4 regions of the Sphingobium cloacae genome follow, and region 2 is predicted to be linked to each of the others. Evidence: predicted binding sites of a transcription regulator. Region 2 holds the regulator's gene; each other region holds the start of a gene.

Region 1 (3,209 bases), 430 kb from region 2:
GGTCGGGGATTTCTTCGCGGGGTCGGGGGCGCTGGGTTTCGAGGCGCTGTCGCGCGGGGCGGCAAGCTGCCTCTTCGTGGAACAGGACCGGACGGCGATCGATGCGATCCGCGCCAATGGCGAGCGTCTGGGCGTAAGAGCCGACATCCGCCCAAGCAGCGTCCTTTCGCTCGGTCCGGCCAGCAGGCCGCTGGACCTCATCTTCATGGACCCGCCCTACCAGACCGGCGCGGGCGCGGTGGCGCTCGACAAGCTCAGCCGACTGGGCTGGACCGGCCCCGCCAGTTGGGTCAGCATCGAAACGGACCGGCGTGAAGATGTGGAGGTGAAGGGCTTCGTCATCGACACGACGCGCGACGTGGGCAAGGCGCGCCTGACGATCCTGCGCCCGGATGATGATAAGCGGACGGAAAGAGCATAAGGCGACCCATGGCCGCCTTATGCAATATGGCGTAGTGGCTTTCCTCAGCGGGGCTTGCGGTTGGCCTTCTTCGCTTTCCGCGCCTCGCTGGGGTTGATGCAGCTATCCTGCACCGTCTTGCTGCAAACGGGATAATCCTTCGCTTCGGTGGGAGGCGGCGTCATATTGCCCCCCATCGTCACGGGATTGGAGGCCGAGCCGGTCGGCGCGGACGGATCGGCGGGCGCATTGGGCGGCGCGGGCTGCATATCGGTAGAGGGAGGGACCGAACCGGTGGGCTGCCCGGCATTGGGATCGGCCTGCCCCGGCACCTGACCGGCTGACGGGTCCGCGGACGGCGGGGGCGCTTCGGCGCCTGCCGGCGGCGCATTGGTCGCCGGCATATCCTGCGCGAAGGTCGCTGCGGGCATGGCGCTCGCGAAGCACATCATGGCGGCACCCGCCAGCATGATCGATCTCATCGGGATATTCCTTTCATTATTCTCTCTTGCCCCGTTCTGCCGCACGGGGCCGTGAAAGAACCGGAATCCGACCGCTGCCGTTCCTGTGCCGGCGACGAACCGTTGCTATTGCGCCGTCAGATGAGCGGGACGCTCAGCCTTCCGGAAAGCGTTCGAACCTGGGAAGATCATGGGCGGCGCCCATCCATGCCACCGCCTCCGCATATTGGATATGCGCGCTGGGCGGAAAGAGCGACGGATCGTCCAGCGTCGCGGTCTGGATATCGATGAAGTCGGGGAAGATCGCCGGATTGGTATAGAATAGTCCCGTCCCGCACCGTCCGCAAAAATGCCGCGTCGCGTCCTCGGATGACCGGTATCGCACCGGATGGCCGCTGACGGTCACGTCCGTTTCGGCGAACAGGGTCCAGCCCATCATCGGCGCACCGCTGCTCCTTCTGCAATCGGTGCAATGGCAAAGCGCGCTGTGCGCGGGCTCGCCCCGGACTTCGTAACGAATGTCGCCGCACTGGCAACCACCGGTGGCCATGGTGTTTCTCCTTGCATGATTCTCTTTTTGTTCTCATACTCGCCTTCCTTCCGCAAGGCCCCGCCTCTTGTTCCGCCATCCCGCCCATCCTAGTTGTTCGCTCATGACGACCGTCGCGCCCTCCCCTTCCGATCCGCCCTATCTTCTGGGCCTGAACGCCCCCCAGCGGGAGGCCGTGCTGACGACGGAAGGGCCGGTCCTCGTCCTCGCCGGCGCGGGCACGGGGAAGACGGCGGCGCTGACGGCACGGCTCGCCCATCTCATCGCCACGCGGCGGGCCTATCCTTCGGAAATCCTCGCCGTCACCTTCACCAACAAGGCGGCGCGGGAAATGCGCGAGCGCGTCGGGCGCATGATCGGCCCGGCGGTCGAAGGGATGCCATGGCTCGGCACCTTCCACGCCATCGCCGCGAAGATGCTGCGCCGCCATGCGGAACTGGTGGGCCTGCAATCCAATTTCACCATCCTCGACACCGACGACCAGCTTCGCCTGATGAAGCAGCTCATCCAGGCGGAGGGCATCGACGAAAAGCGATGGCCCGCGCGCCAGTTGGGCGGCCTGATCGACCAGTGGAAGAACAAGGGCCTGACGCCCGAGGAGATCGGCGCGGGGGAAAGCGAAGCCTATGCGCATGGGCGCGGGCAAAAGCTCTACGCCGCCTATCAGGCCCGATTGCGCGAGGTGAACGCCTGCGACTTCGGCGACCTGCTGCTGCACGTGCTGACGATCCTCAAGCGGCATCGCGACGTGCTGGAAAACTATCAGCAGCGTTTCCGCTATATCATGGTGGACGAATATCAGGACACCAACAGCAGCCAGTATCTCTGGCTCCGCCTGCTGGCCCAGAACCGCAAGAACATCTGCTGCGTGGGCGATGACGACCAGTCCATTTATTCATGGCGCGGGGCGGAGGTCGCCAATATCCTGCGCTTCGAAAAGGATTTTCCGGGCGCGAAGATCGTGCGGCTGGAACAGAATTACCGATCGACGCCGCATATCCTGGGCGCGGCTTCCGGCGTGATCGCGGAGAATGGCAACCGGCTCGGCAAGACGCTCTGGACCGACATCGACGCGGGCGAGAAGGTCCGCGTCATCGGCGTGTGGGACGGGCCGGAGGAAGCACGCCGGGTCGGGGACGAGATCGAGGGGATCGAACGCGGCGGCGGGTCGCTGGACGAGGTGGCCATCCTCGTGCGCGCGCAGCACCAGACCCGCGAGTTCGAGGACCGCTTCATCCAGATCGGCCTGCCCTATCGCATCGTCGGCGGTTTCCGCTTCTATGAGCGCGCCGAAATCCGCGATGCGCTGGCCTATCTGCGGCTGGTGAACCAGCCCGCCGACGACCTGGCGTTCGAGCGGATCGTCAACGTGCCCAAGCGCGGCCTTGGCGACAAGGCCGTCGAAAAGCTGCATCGACTGGCGCGGGCGGAGGGCATTCCCCTGGCGCTCGCCGCCGCGCGCATATTGGATACCGACGAACTGACGCCGCAGGCGCGGCGGTCGCTGGGCGCGTTCATCGGCGACCTGGCGCGCTGGCGCGACCGGGCGGCGCAATTGCCCCATGCCGAACTGGCCCGGCAGATCCTCGACGAAAGCGGCTATACCGCCATGCTTCAGGCGGATCGCACGGCGGAAAGCGCGGGGCGGCTGGAGAACCTCAGCGAACTCGCCCGCGCCATGGAGGAATATGAGACGCTGGGCGCGTTCCTGGAGCATGTCAGCCTCGTCATGGACAATGACGCGCAGGCGGAGGAGCGCAAGGTCACGATCATGACCATCCACGCCGCCAAGGGGCTG
Region 2 (3,209 bases):
GTCGCCGGGCGGCGCTGGACTGGCCCTTGATGCTGATTGCCGCGGGAGGCGGCGCATTGGCGGGGATCGGCTATACGCTGCTGACCGGAGCGGAAGTTCCCACCGTGCGGTCCTGCGTCGCCGCGTTGCTGGTGCTGGGCGGGCTGGCATTGGGGCGGGACGCGATCACATTGCGTCTGGTGGCGACGGGGGCGTTGATCGTCCTGTGCCTGTGGCCCGAAGCCTTGATCGGGCCGAGTTTCCAGATGAGCTTCGCCGCGGTGGTCGCGATCATCGCCCTGTCCGAGCATCCGCGCTTTCGCGCTTTCGCCGCGGCGCGCGATGAAAATCCGTGGCGAAAGACCGGGCGGGCCGTGACCGTCCTGCTGCTCACGGGCTTCGCGGTCGAACTGGTGCTGGCGCCGATCGCTTTCTTCCATTTCCACAAGGCGGGCATGTTGGGCGCATTCGCCAATATCATCGCGATCCCGCTGACTACCTTCGTGGTCATGCCGTTGGAAGCGCTGGCGCTGCTGCTCGATCTGGCGGGCCTGGGGGCACCGGCATGGTGGGCGACCGGGAAGGCGTTGGACCTGTTGCTGTTCATTGCCCATGGCGTCGGTTCAAGTCCGATGGCGGTGGCTTTGGGACCCGCGCTGCCGGGCTGGATCTTCGGGATGATGGTGATGGGCGGGTTGTGGTGCCTGCTCTGGCGGAGTGGATGGCGCTGGCTGGGACTTGTCCCGGCGACGATCGGGTTCGTCGCCATCCTTCTCAATCCCGCACCCGATATATTGGTCACGGGAGATGGCCGCCACGTCGCCTTGCGCACGGATCAAGGCATGGCCCTGCTGCGGGATCGGGCCGGCGATTATGTGCGCGACGCGATGGCCGAAAGCGCGGGATATGGCGGCGTGCTGGAAGCGCTGGCGGACTTGCCGCAGGCGCGTTGCTCGGACGATCTTTGCTCCGTTCAACTGGACCGGGGAGGCCGTCGCTGGCGGTTGCTCGTGACCCGTAGCGACATGCTGGTCGAGAGGGGCGCTTTCAGGCGCGACTGCCGATGGGCCGACATCGTGATCAGCGATCGCCGCTTGCCGCGATGGTGTCAGCCGGCATGGCTGAAAGCGGATCGGCCCCTGCTGGCGATGACAGGTGGGCTCTCCATCAATCTGGAGAAGGGCACGGTCCGGACCGTCCATCGCCCGGATGACGCTCATCCATGGATGCCGCGTCGAACCGGACCCGGCCGGGGTGGCCACGCCCCATCCAAGGCTTCCGGTTCGGATGCCGCGCCTTAATTATATCGGCGCAGCAATCCTGCCAGCTTGCCCTGGATGCGGACCTGATGGGGATCATATAATTGCGGCTCATAGGCGCTGTTGGCGGGGTCCAGCCTCACTCTCTGGCCGTCTCGCCGGAAATATTTGAGCGTGGCTTCGCTATCGTCGATGAGGGCGACCACGATCTGTCCCTCCCGCGCCACATCCGTTTTCTGGATCAGCGCGAAATCGCCGTCCAGAATCCCTGCGTCGACCATGGAATCGCCCGCCACTTCCAGCGCATAATGATCGCCTGCGCCCAGCAACGCCGCCGGAACGGACAGCATGTTATGCCCCTCCAGCGCTTCGATGGGGACGCCCGCCGCGATCCTGCCATGCAACGGGATTTCAACGATGTCGTTGGCGGCGATGGGCAGGCTGGCAGGCGCTCGCGGCTTGGCGGTGGGGGCGTCCTTGGGCAAACGGTGCATGGCTTCGGGCAGCTTCAACACTTCCAGCGCGCGCGCGCGGTTCGGCAGGCGCCGGATGAAGCCGCGTTCCTCCAGCGCGTTGATCAGGCGGTGGATACCCGATTTGGATCGCAGGTCGAGCGCATCCTTCATTTCCTCGAAAGAAGGGGATACGCCCCGCCCTTCCAGGCGGGTCTGGATGAAGCTGAGCAACTGTTGCTGTTTGGGCGTCAACATGCCTGCGATCCTTCTGTGGAACGGATGGAGAACGCATAGGAAACGGAAAGGGGTAAGTCAAGCGTCTAACCGTTGGTCGCAATGGAGTGGAACGGCGGGCGATGCGGGTCGTTGAAGCCCTGCCTCTCAAGTGAAGAGGCGAGGAGAGTGACATGCCCAACCAGAACGATCAGGACAAGCAACAGCGCCGCGACCAGCAGGACGGCCGCCAGCAGCAGCAGGAAAACAAGCAGGGCCAGATGGGTGAGGAACGCCGCAAGGATTCCAATCCTGGCAAGCAGCAGCGCTGAAGCAAGCCGAAGACGGGAAAGGGGGTCGCTGCGCGGCCCCTTTTTCTATAGGGGAAAGGGCAGGATCTTGACGATGTCGCCTGCGCCCGCCGCACCGGAATGCGCGGGGCGCCATATCAGGCAATCGGCTTGCGCCATCGCCGCCACGGCCGCGCTGTCCTGCGACGTGACGGAAACGATTCCATCCTCCCCGTGAAAGGCGCGCAGATAATCGTCCCGTTCTCCCGTGCCGGGCAGGGGAATAGCGAGCTGGGCATTGGTGATCGCGGGAAGAGGAGAAGCCGCGCCGCCCATATGACGGACCAACGGCAACAGGAAAAGCATGGCGGTGACATGGGCCGAAACCGGATTGCCCGGAAGACCGAGAAAGACTGAATCACCGAGCTTTCCTGCCATCAGCGGCTTGCCGGGCCGCATCCGGATCTTCCAGAAATCCAGCGAACCGCCCGCTTCGGTGAAGGCCGCGCGCACCAGATCGTGATCGCCGACCGAGGCCCCGCCCGTCGACACGATGATGTCAGCTTCGCCCGCCTTGATGAATGCCTGCGTCAGGGCCGGCAGATCGTCGGGCACGATGCCCAGGTCGATGATGTCGCAAGGCACGGCGGCGAGCATCGCCGCGAGCATAGGCGCGTTGGAGGAAGGCAAGCGGCCCGGAGGCGTGGGCGCGCCAGGGGCGACAAGCTCATTGCCCGTCGAAAGCAGGGCGACGATCGGGCGCCTCCTGACCGGCAGGACCCCATGGCCGGCCAGGACGGCGAGGGCGATCCTGGCGGCGTTCAATTGCGAGCCGGCGGCCAGCAATGTTTCGCCAGCGCGAAAATCCGATGCTGCGGGACGGACATGCTGGCCCTGTGTCAGCGGCTTGTCCTCGCCGCGCAGGGTATCCCCGGTCAGCGCGGCATGCTCCTGAATGAGGATGGCGTCGGCCCCGACGGGCACCGGCGCGCCGGTGAAGATGCGACAGGCGG
Region 3 (3,209 bases), 1.4 Mb from region 2:
AAGCAGCAGCAAAGACGGCGATGGAAAGGGTCTTGAATGGGGCGAACATGGCAAGGTCTCCTCAACTATTGTCTTGCCGGACCTCCTCGGGGAAAGAGGAGAAATCCGGTATGAAAACGGAGGCAGGGCCGAATTAGGAAGGCTCGCCGCCGTTACCCTTCCCTTTTATCGAGAGGCCCGAAGCGATACCCGCGGCGTTCGGTGGACTGCGCGCTGCATCGTCCAACAGCGGCCGTGTCGACAAAGAGCCCATAAGGCCCGACCAAAGGCATGACGAACGACATGCCCGTATCGACAAGCGACGTTTCCGTAGCGGAAACCGCGAATCGAAATGACTTGTGCGAATAGAAAACGCCCCCGGCGCAAGGGAAGGCCGGGGGCGTATCCAGGATGCTGTCGGGCACTCCAGGATTTGAAACTGTCACTCAATAGACGACACGCTTGCGCGTTAACCGTCTCTGAACAGAGGGAAACCCTCTTCGATTTGCCAATGATAATCGAGAAACGCCATATATCAGGCGCTGTTCGACGATCCGTCGTCAATTTCGGCCGGGCAGCATCCCCACGGGACAAACGACCTTCCTGCGGCCACAAGCGACATCTGGCGGTGGGCATCAATATAGCTACGTTTCCGTAACGTCAATGCGATTTCCGTCTCATTTTGGAAATAATGACAGCTATATTTACCTATTTTTCCGCAGCCAATTGGGCCCGCCATTTCGCCAGCACGGATTCCGGAACACGCGGTCTTTCCGCCGCCTCCTGGCCTTCGCGCAGCCTTTTCCGGTCTTTTTCCGATGGGTTGGCTATGCGGACCCGTACCGGAGCCACGCCTTTAAGATGCATACCCAGTTGCTGCGCCGCCCCTTTGGAAAGGTCAATAATCCTGCCTCTTCCGGAAAATGGCCCACGGTCATTTATCCGCACCAAGATCGTGCGCCCCGTATCGAGCGAAGTCACCTCGACATAGCTCGGCAGCGGCAGAGTGGTGTGCGCAGCGGTCACCGCCTTGGGCCGGAATCGTTCGCCATTGGCCGTCTGATTACCCGATTCGCTCCCGTACCAGCTCGCATAACCCAGATAGTCGTAGGTCGGATCGGCCGCCGGCACATAGGTCACGCCACGCACGCTGTACGGCTTTCCGATCTTCACCGGCACGTCGCTCACCGGTCGATATTTCACGCCCCCGCCACAGGCCGCCAGCAGCACCGTCGCCGCCAGCACGCCACCTCGTACCCCCTTCGCCTTTCCACCGCTCATGGCGCGAACCCTAATGCGGAGTGACGCAGTATGGAACCCCACGCCTTTTCCTTTCGCAACGACGATCCTATCTAAGCGTACGAATGCGAAACACGCACTTGCCCGAACAGAACAAATCTGGAACAAGCGGCCCCCATGAGTCTCACGCATATTTCCGTGCGCGGCGCGCGCGAGCACAACCTCAAGGGCGTGGATGTCGACCTGCCCCGCGACGCGCTGGTGGTCATTACCGGCCTGTCGGGTTCAGGCAAGTCCTCCCTCGCCTTCGACACCATCTATGCCGAGGGTCAGCGGCGCTATGTGGAATCGCTCTCCGCCTATGCTCGGCAGTTCCTGGAGATGATGCAGAAGCCCGATGTGGAGCATATAGAGGGTCTCTCCCCCGCCATCTCCATCGAACAGAAGACAACCAGCCGCAATCCGCGCTCGACGGTCGCGACGGTCACGGAAATCTACGACTATATGCGCCTGCTCTGGGCGCGTGTCGGCATTCCCTATTCGCCCGCGACCGGCCTGCCCATCGCCGCGCAGACGGTGAGCCAGATGGTCGACCGCGTGATGCAGTTGCCTGAAGGCACGCGCTTCTACCTGCTCGCCCCGGTCGTGCGCGGCCGCAAGGGCGAATATCGCAAGGAACTGGCGGAATGGCAGAAGGCCGGCTTTACCCGCGTCCGCATCGACGGCGAACTCTACGCGATCGAGGAAGCGCCTGCCCTCGACAAGAAATACAAGCATGACATCGAAGTCGTGGTCGACCGCCTCGCCGTCGCGCCCGACATGTCCACGCGCCTCGCCGACAGCTTCGAAACCGCGCTGAAACTGGCGGATGGCCTAGCCTATGTCGATCTGGCGGACGGCATCGTCCCCGGTCGCGAGGACGAAACCCAGTCCTCCGGCAAGATGAAGAACAGCGGGATTCCCGCCAACCGCATCGTCTTCTCCGAAAAATTCGCCTGTCCGGTGAGCGGCTTCACGATCCCCGAAATCGAACCCCGCCTCTTCTCCTTCAACGCGCCGCAGGGCGCCTGCCCCGCTTGCGACGGCTTGGGCGAACGGCAGGAATTCGACCCCGAACTGGTCGTCCCCAATGAAGCCCTTTCCCTGAAGAAAGGGGCGGTCGTTCCCTGGGCCAAATCCAATCCGCCCAGCCCCTATTACATGCAGGTGCTCGGCAGCCTGGCGAAGGAATTCGGCTTCTCCCTCGACACGCCCTGGCAGGATTTGCCCGGCGAGGTGAAACTCATCATCCTCCACGGCACCGGGGGCAAGCCTGTCACCCTTCGCTTCCAGGACGGCAAGAAAAGCTATGAAGTCCGAAAGCCCTTCGAAGGCGTGATCGGCAACCTCAACCGCCGCCTGCTCCAGACCGAATCCGCATGGATGCGCGAGGAACTCAGCAAATATCAGACAGCCATGCCCTGCGAGACGTGCGATGGCGCACGCCTCAAGCCCGAAGCGCTCGCGGTCAAGATCGCGGGCGAGGACATATCGCTTTCAACCCGACGCTCCGTGGTGGACGCGCTCGCTTTCTTCTCGACTCTCCCAGAAAAGCTCAACGATCAGCAGAACCAGATCGCCAAGGCGATACTCAAGGAGATCGTCGAGCGCCTCGGTTTCCTCAACAATGTCGGCCTCGATTATCTCAATCTCGACCGTACCAGCGGCACGTTGTCGGGCGGCGAGTCCCAGCGCATCCGCCTTGCCAGCCAGATCGGCAGCGGTCTTTCAGGGGTGCTCTACGTCCTCGACGAACCCAGCATCGGCCTGCACCAGCGCGACAATGACCGCCTGCTCATCACGCTCAAGCGCCTGCGCGACCTGGGCAACACCGTCATCGTCGTGGAGCATGACGAAGATGCGATCCGCGCCGCGGACTATATCGTCGACATGGGTCCGGGTGCAGGCGTCCATGGCGGGAGCATTGTCGCACAAGGCAGCCTCAACCAGCT
Region 4 (3,209 bases), 1.7 Mb from region 2:
CTGCACATCGTGCGCCTGTCCGGGTGTCAGCACGAAGCCGAGGGGGAGGCCCCTGGCATCGCACCTTGCGTGGAGCTTCGTCGTGAAGCCGCCTCGCGATCGGCCAAGCGCCTCGGTTTGCTGAGTCCCCTTTTTATGCCGACGGCACAATGATGTGCCCGGACCACCGTGCTGTCGATCATGTCGGCGGCCGCGTCGCGCCCCGCCAGTTCGGCCAGCGTCTCGAGCATGGCATCGAACACGCCGGTCGTGACCCATCGTCGATAGCGCCGGAACACGCTGTTCCACTTGCCATACTCGTCCGGCAGGTGCCGCCATTGCGCGCCGGTCCGCGCAATCCACATCATGCCCTCGAAATAAGGGCGATTATCCTGCGCCGGGCGGCATCCACGACCGTGCTCAGGCGGCAGCAGCGGCCCGATCACTTCCCATTCTTCGTCCGTAACGCCGATCCGCTCGCCCAAGGCTGCCTCCAAAAGCCAGCCTTGAATCAGCGACCGAGTCCCCAGTCAAGCTTTGTCCACGAAACCTAGTGCAATGACGCAGACGGGAGATTCACAAATCGTCTAGGACATGCGACTCTCCCGTCATGGCCCAGACCGTCAACATCCTCTTGAACGCCGCCGACCGTGCTCGGCTTGAACAAATCGTCGGCGACCGCAACTGCCCGCTCAAGCATGTGCTGCGCGCCAGGATCGTGCTGCTCTCCAGCGACCGCTTGCCGGTGCTCGAAGTGGCCCGCCGCGCCGGCGTCAGCCGACCTGCGGTCTGGCGCTGGCAACAGCGCTTCGCTGAGGAAGGCGTCGATGGTCTTCTCCGCGACAAGACGCGCAAGCCCGGTACGGCGCCGATCGCCGCGCCCGTCGTCGCACGGATCGTTGCGTTGACCTGCTCCGAACCGCCCGGTGCCGTGACCCATTGGACCGGCCGCGCAATGGCCAAAGCCTTCGGCGTCTCGCTCCGAACCGTCCAGCGCATCTGGCAGGTCCATCACCTCCAACCCCACCGTCTGCGAACCTTCAAGAGATCGAGCGACCCCGCCTTCGCCGCCAAGGTCGAAGACATCGTCGGTCTCTACATGGCCCCGCCGGCTCACGCCGTCGTCATCTCGATCGACGAGAAGAGCCAGATCCAGGCCCTCGACCGAACCCAACCCGGTCTGCCGTTGAAGCCGGGCAAATGCGGAACAATGACGCACGACTACAAACGCAATGGCACGACCACCCTGTTCGCCGCGCTCGACGTCCTCCACGGCACAGTCGTCGGTCGCTGCATGCCCAAGCACAGGCACCAGGAGTTCATCAAGTTCCTCAACGCCGTCGAGCGCGCCGTTCCTGCCGGCAAGGTGATCCACGCCGTCCTCGACAACTACGCCACCCACAAGCATCCGAAGGTCCTGGAGTGGCTCGCCGATCATCCACGCTGGGTGTTCCATTTCACCCCGACCTCGGGCTCATGGCTCAACGCCGTCGAGAACTTCTTCTCGGCGCTCACCCGAAGGGTCATCCGGCGCGGCGTCTTCACCTCCGTCGTCGACCTCCAGGACACCATTAGCGCTTACATCCGAAAGCAGAACGCCGACCCTAAGCCCTTCGTCTGGACCAAGCCGGCCGAGACCATTCTCGCCAAACTCAGGCGGCTGCCTGTACCAACCGACTGAGTCAGTGCACTAGCCGAGTTTCATTGAAATACGTGGCCGCATCGTCGTCCACTTCACCGCAGGTTATATTGGGCTTGTAACGCAGTTTTTCGAACCCGGGCAGTTTTCCGACTTCATTTTGAAGCGTGGACGTATTGTTTCCATCAGCATCATTGAAATAAGCGGTGAGCATCTGAGACATTTGCGGATGATCAATCGCTGCCTGAAGAACCAGCAAGGGTGTGGAGGCAGCTCCATCCCGATAGCGCCCTGGACCTGCATAAAGATCCATATAAGCGATCTTGCCGCCTGATCTGGCAACAGTTGGCATAACGACCTGCGCCCACGTCGAAAAATATTTGCTTACGATACGAGCCTTGACCTCAGACTGATCGGTTCGCTCTTCGAAAAACTTTTGCGCGCTCATATTGCCTCAACGCCGCGTGTGAGTTTCCTCAATAGAACAAAAAATGAACGAGCGCAATTTGAATGCTCCCGGCGTTGGGGGCACGCCGGTCACGCCAGAGGCGGACGGCGTTCAGTTCCGTTTTCCATAACGGCACCTTTTTCCAGATTATTAGGGGTCTGCATTAGCGCGAATCCATCACCCCGGAATGGCAGATTATGCAATTCAACCTTGAAGCCAAAGAGGCATAATGATACAAGGTGAATGTGCCTGAAACACCGCCCAAAGACCCAAATCTTTACTGCAAATCTGATTTGGGGGCATGGCAAGTGGCATTTCAATCTCCGAAATGTATATCTACCAAGTATTTCAAATACTTGAGTATTACTTGTCCGTCCTCTTCTGGGCACCAGTCAACCCTTTTATCGTGCTGATTTTCCACGATAAAAGGGTGATCTCAAAAAAACACCCCCACATATGTTCCCACATTTTATGTGGGACTTGCTGGTGCCTATGGGGCTGGATTGAGACGATTCCAAACCCTCGCAAGCAAGAAGGTCAGGGTCGTTCTTCCGGGGATCGGACACGCAGCCGATAACCAACTGCCAACTCATTGACGATCAATCGCGGGCGGGACGGGTCAGTTTCCAGCTTCTGACGCAGGCCGCGCACCGCAATGCGGAGATAATCGACGCGATCCTCCTGCGCGGCTCCCCAAACCGCGCGAAGTAGCTGCGCATGACTCACGACCCGATCGGGACGCCGGCTCAACTCGGCGAGCACGCCATATTCCTTGGGCGTTAGGTGAATATCCTTGCCTGCGCGTTCAACCCGGCGATGCGCAAGGTCGATCCGCACGTCGCCCGTCTCGATCACCCGCTCCGTCTCCTGGTCGGGAGTGCGGTGGCGCATGGCCGTGCGGATGCGGGCCAGCAGTTCCTCCGTGTCGAACGGCTTGGTCAGATAGTCGTCCGCGCCAAGATCGAGGGCGGCCACCTTCTCCGTCGTGTCCTCCCGCGCCGAAACGACAATCAGCGTCGCGCTCGACCGGCTTCGCATCGGCTGGATCAATTCCAGCCCGTCACGATCGGGAAGGCCAAGATCGAGCAGCACGACATCGGGCTTCTCGATGTCCAGCAGGGACAGTCCCTCGCGCGCGCTCGT

The links. The regulator LexA, encoded in region 2, represses DNA repair genes until DNA is damaged. The targets are predictions, from matches to a motif close to GTTCCNCNCTTGTTCT.
Region 1: SCLO_RS04315 (ATP-dependent helicase) is a predicted target of LexA. The motif match lies at 1,430-1,445, and genes of this name have one in related genera.
Region 3: uvrA (excinuclease ABC subunit UvrA) is a predicted target of LexA. The motif match lies at 1,369-1,384, and genes of this name have one in related genera.
Region 4: tcmP (three-Cys-motif partner protein TcmP) is a predicted target of LexA. The motif match lies at 2,100-2,115, and genes of this name have one in related genera.

The regions. Positions count from the first base shown of each region.
Region 1 is NZ_AP017655.1:882,636-885,844, forward strand. It holds gene rsmD (16S rRNA (guanine(966)-N(2))-methyltransferase RsmD) at 1-421, shown strand, start outside; gene SCLO_RS04305 (Fe-S oxidoreductase) at 466-882, opposite strand; gene SCLO_RS04310 (GFA family protein) at 1,016-1,411, opposite strand; gene SCLO_RS04315 (ATP-dependent helicase) at 1,515-3,209, shown strand, end outside.
Region 2 is NZ_AP017655.1:1,308,558-1,311,766, reverse strand. It holds gene SCLO_RS06375 (ComEC/Rec2 family competence protein) at 1-1,280, shown strand, start outside; gene lexA (transcriptional repressor LexA) at 1,277-1,948, opposite strand; gene SCLO_RS23275 (hypothetical protein) at 2,101-2,238, shown strand; gene SCLO_RS06365 (molybdopterin molybdotransferase MoeA) at 2,284-3,209, opposite strand, start outside.
Region 3 is NZ_AP017655.1:3,631,585-3,634,793, reverse strand. It holds gene SCLO_RS17845 (UrcA family protein) at 1-49, opposite strand, end outside; gene SCLO_RS17840 (septal ring lytic transglycosylase RlpA family protein) at 688-1,260, opposite strand; gene uvrA (excinuclease ABC subunit UvrA) at 1,396-3,209, shown strand, end outside.
Region 4 is NZ_AP017655.1:3,048,880-3,052,088, reverse strand. It holds partial or broken gene SCLO_RS14920 (IS5 family transposase) at 1-425, opposite strand, end outside; gene SCLO_RS14915 (IS630 family transposase) at 590-1,660, shown strand; gene tcmP (three-Cys-motif partner protein TcmP) at 1,662-2,066, opposite strand; gene SCLO_RS14905 (response regulator) at 2,604-3,209, opposite strand, start outside.